Regions from separate parts of the Serratia sp. LTN-2 genome, predicted to be linked through region 3. Evidence: predicted binding sites of a transcription regulator. Region 3 holds the regulator's gene; each other region holds the start of a gene.
The links. Region 3 encodes PurR, which represses purine synthesis genes. Its sites were predicted from a motif close to CANGCAAACGTTTGCNTG; they were not measured.
Positions count from the first base shown of each region.

Region 1: a site for PurR is predicted at 1,713-1,730, ahead of AC6BYQ_RS22625 (nucleobase:cation symporter-2 family protein). Genes of this name have one in related genera too.
Region 2: a site for PurR is predicted at 1,951-1,968, ahead of cvpA (colicin V production protein). Genes of this name have one in related genera too.
Region 4: a site for PurR is predicted at 1,526-1,543, ahead of cybB (cytochrome b561). Genes of this name have one in related genera too.

Region 1 is NZ_JCAXDO010000016.1:22,769-25,882, forward strand. Features, by position in the region: gene AC6BYQ_RS22620 (AsmA family protein) at 1-130, opposite strand, end outside; gene AC6BYQ_RS22625 (nucleobase:cation symporter-2 family protein) at 259-1,659, opposite strand; gene gltS (sodium/glutamate symporter) at 1,900-3,111, shown strand.
Region 2 is NZ_JCAXDO010000003.1:464,266-467,379, forward strand. Features, by position in the region: gene purF (amidophosphoribosyltransferase) at 1-1,371, opposite strand, end outside; gene cvpA (colicin V production protein) at 1,393-1,893, opposite strand; gene dedD (cell division protein DedD) at 2,128-2,871, opposite strand; gene folC (bifunctional tetrahydrofolate synthase/dihydrofolate synthase) at 2,872-3,114, opposite strand, start outside.
Region 3 is NZ_JCAXDO010000011.1:105,275-108,388, reverse strand. Features, by position in the region: gene punR (DNA-binding transcriptional activator PunR) at 68-1,012, shown strand; gene purR (HTH-type transcriptional repressor PurR) at 1,009-2,034, opposite strand; gene cydH (cytochrome bd-I oxidase subunit CydH) at 2,359-2,448, shown strand; gene sodB (superoxide dismutase [Fe]) at 2,511-3,089, opposite strand.
Region 4 is NZ_JCAXDO010000004.1:80,630-83,743, forward strand. Features, by position in the region: gene AC6BYQ_RS10245 (hypothetical protein) at 1-874, opposite strand, end outside; gene cybB (cytochrome b561) at 928-1,452, opposite strand; gene AC6BYQ_RS10255 (ABC transporter substrate-binding protein) at 1,729-3,114, opposite strand, start outside.

The DNA.
Region 1 (3,114 bases), on a different contig from region 3:
CGCTGTTGCCACTGATCCAGGCGCTCAGGCGGCCTGCCGCCCAGCGGGTTTGCCCCACCAGATACAGCACCACCGCCGCCAGCACCATCAGCAGCAGCAACGTCAGCAACAGCTTTCCGATAAATTTCATCGTCTACATCCGCATCGGTCAAAAAAGATACCCTGTTTATGCCGCAATTGGCCGGGCATCTCAAGGGCAATGGTCTGATAGACAATAAAAAACGGCCGCAGGCGGCCGTTTGAACGTCAAGGGACGGGTTACTTTTTCTCGTGTTCCTGCGGGAACACCAGGTTCAGCACGATGGCGGTAATACCACCGGCGGCGATACCGGAAGAGAGCAGGGTTTTCAGCCAGTCCGGCGCGAACTGCAGGATCAGCGGCTGCTGGGAGACGCCCATGCCGACGGCCAGCGACAGCGCCATGATCATGATGGCGCGGCGGTTCAGGCGCTCGCGCGACACGATGCGCACGCCGGAGGCGGCGATGGTGCCGAACATCACGATGGTCGCGCCGCCTAGCACCGGCTCAGGGATGTGCTGCACGAAGCCGGCAACCGCCGGGAACAGCCCCAGCGCGATCAGCATCAGCGCCACCACGAAGCCGACGTAGCGGCTGGCGACGCCGGTCAGCTGGATCACGCCGTTGTTCTGGCCGAAGCAGGAGTTGGGGAAGGTGTTGAACACCGCCGACAGCATCGAGTTCAGGCCGTTGGCCAGCACGCCGCCCTTCAGGCGCTTCATGTACAGCGGCCCGCTGACCGGCTGTTCGGAGACGTCGGAAGTGGCGGTGATGTCGCCGATGGTTTCCAGCGAGGTGACCATAAAGATCAGCATCAGCGGCAGCAGCAGGTTCCAGTCGAAGCCCAGACCGTAATAGAGCGGCGTGGGGATGGTGATCGCCGCCGTGGGCGCCGCCGGCGCGTCGGCGGGCAGCATGTCCATCGCCCAGGCCAACAGATAGCCGACCGCCATGGCGATCACCAGCGAAGCCACGCGCAGGTAAGGGTTGCGCTGGCGGTTCAGCAGGATGATTACCGCCAGCACCGCGCCGGCCAGCAGCAGGTTTTTCGGCGAGCCGAAGCTGTGATCGTTCATCGCGGCATAGCCGCCGCCGATCGAAGTCAGGCCGACCTGAATCAGCGACAGGCCGATGATCATCACCACGATGCCGGAAACCAGCGGGGTGATGATGCGGCGCGCCAGATGCAGCACGCGCGACAGCAGAATTTCGGTACAGGAGGCGACCATCAGGGTGCCGAACAGCGCGGCCATCATGGTCGGCACGTCGGCGCCGCCGTTTTTCAGCGCCAGACCGCCCATGATCAGCGGCGAAACGAAGTTGAAGCTGGTGCCCTGAATCGACAGCAGCCCGGAGCCCACCGGCCCCCAGGTTTTGATTTGCAGAATGGAAGCCAGACCGGAGGCGAACAGCGACATGCTGATGATGTGCTGAGTATCCTGCGCCGGCAGGCCCAGCGCCTGGCAGATCAGCAGGGCCGGAGTGATCACCGCGACGAACATCGCCAGCAGATGCTGGCCGGCGGCAAACAGCGTTTGTGGCAGCGGCGGGCGATCTTCCAGGCGATAAATCAGTTCACTGGCGCGGGGTTCTGAGGCGGCTTGGCGCGCGGCATCAAGCTCGGAGGATGACATGCTCATGGTGTGGCGTTTCCAGATACGGCAAAGCAGGCATTTTAATGCTCCGCCCCGCAAAAGCAAACGGTTGCGCGTAAATATTATGTTGCCGACTTTCTCGTTTATGTCGCATTTTCATTCATTTTTTCTTGTCATCTCAGCGTTTTTTACTTCTAATCCTGCACTCATCAAGTTTAAAAACTCAGTGGTTTTCTATAACTTATTATTTTTATTTGGATCTTTTCCCTTACATGGAGTACCTGGATGTTTCATCTTGATACTTATGGCACGTTAGTCGCGGCGACGCTGGTTTTGCTCCTCGGGGGCAAGTGCGTCAGGACCATTCCCCTGCTGCGAAAATATACCATTCCTGCTCCCGTCGCCGGCGGTTTGCTGGTGGCACTCCTGCTGTTAGCCCTGAAAAAGCTCGTCAACTGGGAAATCAGTTTTGACATGTCGCTGAAGGACCCGCTGATGCTGGCCTTCTTCGCCACCATCGGTCTGAACGCCAACCTGGCGCGTTTGCGCGCCGGCGGCAAGGTGCTGGTGGTGTTCCTGTTCGTGGTGCTGGGTTTGCTTATCGTGCAGAACGCCATCGGCATCGGCATGGCGAAAATGCTGGGGCTGGATCCGCTGATGGGCCTGATCGCCGGGTCGATCACCCTGTCGGGCGGGCACGGCACCGGGGCGGCCTGGAGCAAGCTGTTCATCGAGCGCTACGGTTTTGAAAACGCGACGGAAGTTGCCATGGCCTGCGCCACCTTCGGCCTGGTGCTGGGCGGCCTGATCGGCGGCCCGGTGGCGCGCTATCTGGTCAAACACTCCTCTACGCCGGAAGGCTCGCCGGAAGACAGCGTGCAGCCGAGCGGCTTCGAGAAGCCGGAAAGCGGCCGTCTCATCACCTCGCTGGTGATGATCGAAACCATCGCCATGATCGCCATCTGTCTGAGCCTGGGGCAGTTGATTGCCGGCCTGCTGAGCGGCACGGTGTTTGAACTGCCGAACTTCGTCTGCGTGCTGTTCGTCGGGGTTATCCTCAGCAACACGCTGGCCTTCACCGGTTTTTATACCGTGTTCGAGCGGGCGGTATCGGTGCTGGGCAACGTCAGCCTGTCGCTGTTCCTGGCGATGGCGTTGATGAGCCTGCGCCTGTGGGAGCTGGCCTCGCTGGCGCTGCCGATGCTGGCGATCCTGGCGGTGCAGACGTTGGTCATGGCGCTGTACGCGATCTTCGTTACCTACCGGGTGATGGGCAAAAACTACGACGCGGCGGTGCTGGCTGCCGGCCATTGCGGCTTCGGCATGGGCGCCACGCCGACGGCGATCGCCAACATGCAGGCGATCACCGACCGTTTCGGCCCGTCGCACGTGGCGTTTTTGGTGGTACCGATGGTGGGGGCGTTCTTTATCGATATCGCCAATGCCATCGTCATCAAGCTGTATCTGCTGCTGCCGGTGTTCCCGGCGGTGGGGTGATAT
Region 2 (3,114 bases), on a different contig from region 3:
GAACTGGGTGATATCCGGGTTCTCTTCGCGCACCGCTTCGATCAGATCGTCCAGGTCCTGGAAGATCAGCCCGTCGGCGCCGATGATCTGGCGGATTTCATCCACTTCACGCCCGTGGGCGATCAGTTCGTTGGCGCTCGGCATGTCGATGCCGTAGACGTTAGGGAAACGCACTTCCGGCGCGGCGGAAGCCAGATAGACGCGCTTGGCGCCCGCTTCGCGCGCCATTTCGACGATCTGCTCCGAGGTGGTGCCGCGCACGATGGAGTCATCCACCAGCAGCACGTTCTTGTCGCGGAATTCGGCGCGGTTGGCGTTCAGCTTGCGGCGCACCGACTGACGACGCGCCTGCTGGCCCGGCATGATGAAAGTGCGGCCAACATAGCGGTTCTTCACAAAGCCCTGGCGGTATGGCTTCTCGAGAATGCGCGCGATCTCCAGTGCGATATCGCAGGAGGTTTCCGGGATCGGGATCACCACGTCGATATCCAGATCTTCCCATTCGCGGGCGATCTTCTCACCCAGCTTCTGGCCCATGCGCACGCGGGCGCTGTAGACCGAGATCTTGTCCATAAAGGAATCCGGGCGCGCGAAATAGACGTATTCGAACAGGCACGGGTTGGTTTTCGGGTTCTCTGCGCACTGGCGCGTGAACAGCTGGCCTTTGGTGGTGATGTACACCGCTTCGCCCGGCGCCACATCGCGCAGGAACTCAAAGCCCAGGGTATCCAACGCCACGCTCTCGGAAGCCACCATGTACTCGCTGCGGCCATCCTCCAGCGTGCGCTTGCCGATCACCAGCGGGCGAATGCCGTTCGGATCGCGGAACGCCAGCAGGCCGTGGCCGATGATCATCGCCACACAGGCGTAAGCGCCGCGCAGTTGCTGATGCATCGCGGCGACTGCGGTAAAGATGTTGTCGGCCTCCAGCGGATAGTGCGGGAAGCGATCCAGCTCGCTGGCCAGCACGTTCAGCAGGATTTCCGAGTCGGAGGTGGTATTGACATGGCGACGGCCGCTTTCGAACAGCTTTTGGCGCAGCTCATGGGCGTTGGTCAGATTGCCGTTATGGGCCAGCGTAATGCCGAACGGCGAGTTGACGTAGAAAGGCTGGGCCTCAGAGGCGCTCGAGCTGCCGGCCGTCGGGTAACGCACATGGCCAATGCCCATGTTGCCCTGCAAGCGTTGCATATGGCGCGCCTCAAACACATCCTTCACCAGGCCGTTGGCTTTACGCAAACGGAACCCGTTGTGGGCGTCAATGGTGACGATGCCTGCGGCATCCTGGCCACGGTGCTGGAGCACCGTCAGCGCATCATAAATCGACTGGTTTACCGGCATGAAACCGGCGATACCGACAATACCGCACATGTTGTCTTTTCCTCATCAGCGCTACCGCCCCGGCAATTGGGTCGGCAAGAAACTCGACGTGCTCTGCAGGTAGTCAAAGAACCACCTGATGACGTAACTGAACTGGGGAATGAGCTGCGACTGTTTCCAGTCGGCGCTTTGTGAGAAGCCGGTAAAGGTATCCAGGAAGAACAGGATCGCCGCGACGATCAACACTCCGCGCAGCGCGCCGAAGCAGATGCCCAACACGCGGTCGGTGCCCGACAACCCGGTTTTCTCTACCAGTGAGCTAATCACATAGTTAACAATAGCCCCTACGATCAAGGTCGCGATGAACAAAATCGCGATCGCGATGCCGTTTCGCACCAGTTCATCTTCAAAACGAGTGAAATAGACCGCAAGGTAAGAGTAGAAATGGCTGGCAACAAAAAACGCACATCCCCATGTCACAAGTGACAATGCTTCGCGAACAAACCCTCGGATCAGGCTCACCAGAGCCGAAAATCCAATCACCGCTATAATGACGTAATCAATCCAGACCATGAACTATTCCAATAATGAATCGCCCCTGCATCCAATTCGCGGCGAATTCTAACAGAAAAAGAAAACGTTTGCGTAGGGGATTTCCTACCACGTTACAAATAAAAAGCGGCGATCAAAAAATTCCTAATCGCCGCGCCTACATAGGTGATTTCGCCTGCAAAAGGCGCGGTTTTTCTCGCTTTCTCTCCACCACTCCTTAATTCAGGGGCGCATCGTGCTGCGCCCCTGCGAGGTTTAACGGCCGTACGGCTTCACCTGCCCGCTCAGCCCGCTGATCGAGTTCAGCGACGGCAGCGCCGCCTGCAGCTTCTGCTTAGAGGCATCCGGCCCGACGTAGATACGGGTGATCTGCCCCTGCACCGGCGTCGACGGCACGGTAAAGGCGCGATAGCCCGAAAGGCGCAGCGAGGCGACAATCTCGTTCGCCTTGGCGGCGTTTTTCAACGCGCCGAGCTGCACGACATAGGCTTGCCCGGCCGGCGCTTTTTCTTCCGCCGGTTTCGGCTGCGGCGTCGGTTCAGGTTTCGGCTCCGGCTTAGGCTCCGGTTTCGGTACCGGCTTCACTTCCACCGGCTTCGGCTGCGGCGCCGGTTTCGGTTTCACTTCCACCGGTTTGGTTTCTACCGGTTTCGGCTTAGGCTGCGGTGCCGGCTGAGGACGCGTCTCGACCGGCGGTGGCGCCACCAGCGTCGGTTGCTGAGCATTCTGCCGCGCCGCCTGTTGCGCCGCCGCTTCGTTGGCCGCCTGCTGCTCGACCAACGCGCCCGCCCCTTCCGGCGGCTGCGCCGGTAACGGCTGCGTCACCGGCGGTAGCACGTCGTTCTCTTCGACGTCGCCCGGCTTCGGCACCAAAGGAATGGCCGCGAATTCGTCCTCGTAATGCTTCTTCTTGCCGTCCAGCAACCCTGGCAGGATGATTACCCCCAGCGCCACCAGAATCACGGTTCCGACCAGTCGGTTCTGAAATTTACTCGCCACTCACACTCCCCGCATCTCGTCTAACGCCGCCATCACCTGCGCAACGGTGTGGAACGATCCACAGACGATCACAATATCCTGTTTATCAGCATCCTGCATAGCCTGCCGCCAGGCAGTTTCGACATCGGCAAAACGGCGCGGTTCCGTCAGATGTTGCGCCAGCTGTTCGACGCTGGCACCGCGCGGCCCGTCGAGCGGCGCGCAGTACCATTCATCCACCTGCTCGCTCAGGCAGGCCAACGT
Region 3 (3,114 bases):
GGCTGGATCTCTGCTTGTGAAACGGTAATATTTGCAAAGTGCTGTTAAAAAAATTGAAGGCAAAGCGATGTGGTCTGAATATTCACTTGAAGTCGTCGACGCGGTAGCGCGCACCGGCAGTTTCAGCGCGGCGGCGCAGGAGCTGCACCGGGTGCCGTCGGCGGTGAGTTATACCGTGCGGCAGCTGGAGCAATGGCTGGCGGTGCCGCTGTTTGAGCGGCGTCACCGCGATGTGGAGCTGACGCCGGCCGGTGCGTTGTTTATCAAGGATGCGCGAGCTGTTATCAAAAAAATGCTCGACACCCGCCGGCACTGTCAGCAGGTGGCCAACGGTTGGCGCGGTCAGCTGAATATCGCGGTGGATATCATCGTCAAACCGCAGCGCAGCCGCCAGCTGGTACTGGATTTCTACCGCCATTTCCCCGACGTCGAGTTGATGCTGCAACCCGAGGTGTTCAACGGCGTCTGGGATGCGCTGGCGGACGGCAGGGCGGACATGGCGATCGGTGCCACGCGTGCGGTGCCGGTCGGCGGCGGTTTTGCCTTCCGCGACATGGGCTATATGAACTGGCTGTGCGTAGTCAGCCCGCAACACCCGCTGGCGCAGCTGGCGGGGCCGCTGCACGACGATCAGTTGCGGCCGTACCCTTCGCTTTGTCTGGAGGACACCTCGCGCAATTTGCCCAAGCGCGTCACCTGGACGCTGGATAACCAGCGGCGGCTGGTGGTGCCGGACTGGACGTCGGCGCTCGACTGTTTGTGCGCCGGGCTGTGCGTCGGCATGATGCCGGCACATCGGGCGCTGCCGCTGGTGCAGCGCGGTGAGCTGAAGGCGTTGCAGCTGCAGCAGCCGTTTCCCGCCAGCCCTTGCTGCCTGACCTGGCAGCAGGATAAACCGTCACCGGCGATGAGTTGGCTACTGGCGTATCTGGGCGATGGGGAGACGCTGAATCAGGAGTGGCTGAGCGAGGCGGCACCGGAAGCCGTGCAGGCTTCCGGCTCAGGGGATTAGCGGCGGTAGTCGATGAACGGGCCATCGGCGACCGAGCGGCGTTCGATCAGCTTCGGATGCACTTCGATCACCTGCGACTCTTCGCGCTTGCTGATGATGCGATCCAGCAGCATGGTGAAGGCCATTTCGCCCAGGCGTTCTTTCGGCTGATGAATGGTGGTCAGCGCCGGGGTGAAGTAGCGGGCGTTGCGCACGTTGTCGTAGCCGATTACGGAAATATCCTGCGGCACCCGCAGCCCCAGTTCGTCGGCGGCGCAGATGGCGCCCATCGCCATGATGTCGCCGCCGCAGAATACCGCAGTCGGCCGCTGTTTTTGCGACAGGATCTGGTGCATCGCCTTGTAACCGGATTCCGGCTCGAAGTCGCCCTGCACGATCCACTCTTCGCGAATGTCGATCTGCGCTTCCTGCAGCGCCTTCATAAAGCCTTGATGACGGCCGCCGCCGGTATTGCGCGACAGCTGGCCCGGGATGGCGCCGATATCGCGGTGGCCGCGTTCTATCAGGTAACGGCCGGCCAGATAGCCGCCTTCGAAGGCGTTATCGATGATGGTGTCGGTGAAGTCGCCGCGCGCCGCGCCCCAGTCCATCACCACCATCGGGATGTTACGGTAGTCTTCCAGCATGCCCAGCAGCTGATCCGGGTATTCGGAACACATCACCAGCAGGCCGTCGACGCGCTTTTGCGCCAGCATCGCCAGGTAGGCGCGCTGTTTGTCCAGGTTGTTGTGCGAGTTGCACAGGATCAGGGTGTAGCCTTTGCTGTAGCAACTGTTTTCCACCGCTTCGATCACTTCGGCGAAGTAGGGGGCTTCACTCGAGGTGGCCAGCAGGCCGATCGACTTGGTGTGATTGACTTTCAGGCTGCGCGCCACGGCGCTCGGCGAGTAGTGCAGTTCTTTGATGGCGGCCCACACGGCCGCTTTGGTCTCTTCGGCGACGAAACGAGTCTTATTGATGACGTGCGAAACGGTGGTGGTGGAAACGCCCGCGCGTTTGGCCACATCTTTAATCGTTGCCATGTAAGGAATGACTCCTGAACTCACATGTTTACAGCATGTAAGTGTGATGTTAATCGTTTGCCTACGTAGATCCTTCTCCAGAGAAGCGAAAACTGAGTTTTTAGTGTGTTGAAGTCTTCAGCGCTTAATCAGGAGGGGCATGGATGCCGGTACGCAGTTGTGAACTGCGAATTTTGTCGCATATTGAGCAAAAGTGGAAGAGGTAATCGATATTATAAACCGGGAAATGATAACAAGATTTTATCGGCGAACTGTGGGAAAATGATTTGACGTACTAATTGTACGCCTTTTATCCTTAGGAAAGCCCATTTTAAAGGAGTTGTCATGGATACCGAATTGAAGATGTCGCTGTTCACCACCGTTTGCGCGCTGGCGGTCATTATCGCTTTCAGCTTCGTTGCCGCGTTGAACTGATTTCCCTCCGGCGCTAAAAAAGGCGCAGCTTGGCTGCGCCTCGTCACATCAGAAACCGGTGCTTACGCTAGGTTTTCCGCTGCGAAGGTCCAGTTGACCAACGCCCAGAAGTTTTCCAGGTATTTTGGACGCGCATTGCGGTAATCGATGTAATACGCGTGTTCCCACACGTCAACGGTCAGCAGCGGTTTGTCTTCACCGGTCAGCGGGGTTGCCGCGTTAGAGGTGTTGACGATCGCCAGCGCGCCGTCCGGTTTTTTCACCAGCCAGGTCCAGCCGGCGCCGAAGTTTTTCACGGCGGCATCGGTGAACTGCTCTTTGAACGCAGCGAAAGAGCCGAAGGACTTGACGATCGCCGCCGCCAGTTCGCCCTGCGGTTCACCGCCGCCCTGTGGCGACAGGCAGTGCCAGTAGAAGGTGTGGTTCCACACCTGCGCCGCGTTGTTGAACACGCCGCCGTTAGAGGTCTTGATGATCTCTTCGAGCGATTTGCCCTCGAACTCGCTGCCTTTCACCAGGTTGTTCAGGTTAACCACGTAGGTGTTGTGGTGTTTGCCGTAGTGGTATTCCAGGGTTTCGGCGGAGATGTGCGGCTCGAGCGCGTTTTTCTCATACGGTAATGCAGGTAATTCAAACGACATTGCTTCCTCCTTTACAGCGCCATGT
Region 4 (3,114 bases), on a different contig from region 3:
GAATGACGTCGTTCTCGCAGTACAACACCTGCAGCGGGTCGCCTTTGGCAATGAAAAGCGGATGTTGCCGACGAAATACCGGATGCAGTTTGGTATTGGGGACGTTGAGCGCGCGGGTCGTCAACGCGAAGTGCGTATCCTTCTGACGCCACGCATAAGTGTCCAAATACTGTACCTGCCGCGGGAGCTCATATTGGCAGAGTTCGTAGCTCAGGGCGTTGACCGTCTCGATGCCGGAGGCCTCGACGCCGTTCGGAAGGGGAGGCGCAGTCTGTAGCGGTGCGGTCGCCGGCACGGTGTCTGCGCGGGCGGCCCGGTATTTGATGCCGGGGATTTTCAGGCTGAGTGAGCCGGGCGGCGTGACGTCTTGCCCCAGCAGCACGCGATCCAGCGCCCTGAGCAGGCGCCTGCGGCCGCGGTGCCCGATCAGCAGAAGCTCTGAACCGACGAACAACACCATGCCAACACCGATAAGGCCGGCGATGATGGCGATAAAGAACAGGACGATGGTCAGCCAGGAGTCTTCCCGGTCCATGATGAAAAAGCCCGCCGGGAAACCGCCGGCCAGCACGATGCCCAGCAACAGCAGGGCAAAGTATTTCAGCTTGTATTTCAGCGTTCTGTCGGGCTCCAGCCGGCCTTTCGTGCCGTGCAACAGCCAGTGCAGCCAGTAGCTGCCGTCCCGCAGGCGGTGAGCGCCGATCTTCACCCGATCGCCGGCGGCGAGCGTGGCCAGCAGGTTTTCACTGTCGCTGAAGTCGTCGCGATAAAAAAAGAACGTTTGGCCGGAAGCGATAAGCCTCACCAGGTTGTCGGGCGCCGTCTGTTGGCAGGCGCATTGCTCGACGGTCACATGAAAAAATTGGGTTTGCATGTCATTCCCTGTCAGCGGGCGTGGCCCGAAAATTCATCCCTGGCGCCGGGTATTCAGCGCTTTTTCATCAACGGCAGCATGCGCACCAGCGCATTGTCCTTGACGATGTAGTGGTGGAACAGCGCGGCGGCGGCATGCAGGCCGATCAGCCAGTAGCCGAATGACGCCAGCGTTTTGTGCCAGCCGATAATCATCCGCGCCTGCGGCCGATCGGCCACCTCGGCGAACGGCATCGGCAGGCCGAACAGGTACCACTCTTTGCCGCCCAGATAGCGCGAATACACTCCCAGTACCGGTAGCGTCAACAGCAGCAGGTAAATCAGGGTATGCGTCAGATGCGCCAGGCCGGTTTGCCACTTCGGCGGCTTGGGCGTGATAGCGGGAGTGGCGTGACGCCAGCGCAGGAACAGGCGGGCGATCGTCAGCGCAAACACCGTCACGCCGCAGCTGAAGTGGGTGACGACCAGCACGTACCACGGCGCACTGCCCGGCTCGGCAAAGCCCCGCAGCTCGATGGCGGCGCAGGTGATGACCAGCAGGATCGCCACCAGCCAGTGCAGGCGGATTTGCCACGGCATGTAGGTGTTTGGCACCGGGTTACCTTCTGATGTTAAAGGGTCTGTGCGCCGATGGTAACGAAATGTTACAGGCGAGGAAAGCGCCTGCATGCAGTTTAAGCAAAATGCCAGGGGGATAGGCTTATTAAGCTATGAATTTAGTGGGTTAAGTGCCTGGCGTCAGGGGAGGCAGTTAGCATCGTAAGTTGTGAAGTTAATGCGCGGTAGGTTCAGAGGCTGGCAGCTTATTAAGCGATGAGGCGGGTGGCGCCGCAGCCCCGCTGCGGCGCCCTGGGGTCAGTTTAATTTCGCCTTGGCGAAATCGCTGCCGTTCACGTCCACCACATAGCCGCTCAGGTTGCTGCGGGTGGCGTAGAACACCTTGCCGGTGGCCAGCGGCAGCCACGGTGCCTGTTTGGCGAAGATCACCTGCGCCTGTTGATACAGCTTGGCGCGCGCCTGCGGCTGGTTCTCCTGGATCGCCTGCTGGATCAGTTTGTCGTAATCCTTATCGCACCAGCGCGCCACGTTGGCGCCGCTCTGCACGCCGGCGCAGCCGAGCAGGGTGGCGAAGTTATCCGGATCGCCGTTGTCCGACACCCAGCCGTAAAGCGCGCTCTGCTGTTCACCTTTGCGCAGCCCGGCCAGATACTGGCCCCACTCCCAGGTGACGATCTTGGCCTTCACGCCCACCTTTGCCCAGTCGCTCTGAATCATCTCGGCGATGCGCTTCGAGTTCGGGTTGTAGGGGCGCTGTACCGGCATCGACCAGATGTCGGTCTCAAAGCCCTGCTCCAGCCCGGCCTGCTTCAGCAGCTCGCGCGCCTTCTGCGGATCGTAGGCGTACTCCGGCAGTTTATCGTTGTAGCCCAGCATGCCCGGCGGCAGCAGCGAATTGGCCGGGGTGCCGCTGTCTTTGAACACGGCGGCGACGATCGCTTTCTTGTCTACCGCGTAGCTCAGCGCCTGGCGCACCAGCAGGTTGTCGAACGGTTTTTTCTGGGTGTTGAACGCCAGATAGCCGACGTTCAGCCCGGTAATATCGTGCAGCTGCAGGTTGCTGTCGGCCTTAATGGCGGCGAATTGCTCCGGCAGCGGTGCCGGGATGATCTGGCACTCGTTGGTTTTCAGCTTGGCCAGCCGGGTTTGCGGATCCGGCGTAATGGAGAAGATCAGGTGCTTGCTGGCCACTTCGCCCTGCCAGTAGTGCGGGTTGGCGATGTAGCGGATCAGCGAATCCTGTTTGTACTGCTGCAGCGCGAACGGCCCGGTGCCGATCGGCCAGTTGTCGACGTATTCCGGCGTGCCCTTTTTCAACATGGCGTCGGCGTACTCGGCGGACAGGATCGAGGCGAAATCCATCGCCCAATCGGCGACGAAGGCGGCGTTGGGCTGGCTCAGCGTGAAGCGCACGTGATGCTCGTCCACCGCTTCCACCTTGGTGATCAGTTTATCCAGCCCCATGTCGGTGAAGTATTCATAGTTGCCGCCGGAAACCTTGTGGTAGGGGTTAGCGGGATCCTTCTGCCGCATCACGGTGAACACCACGTCTTCGGCATTGAAGTCGCGCGTTGGGGTGAAGTATTTGTTGCTGTTGAATTTCACCCCCTGGCGCAGGGTGAAGGTATAGGTCTTGCCGTCCGGGCTGACACTCCACTCGGTGGCCAGCGAAGGAGCGGGCGT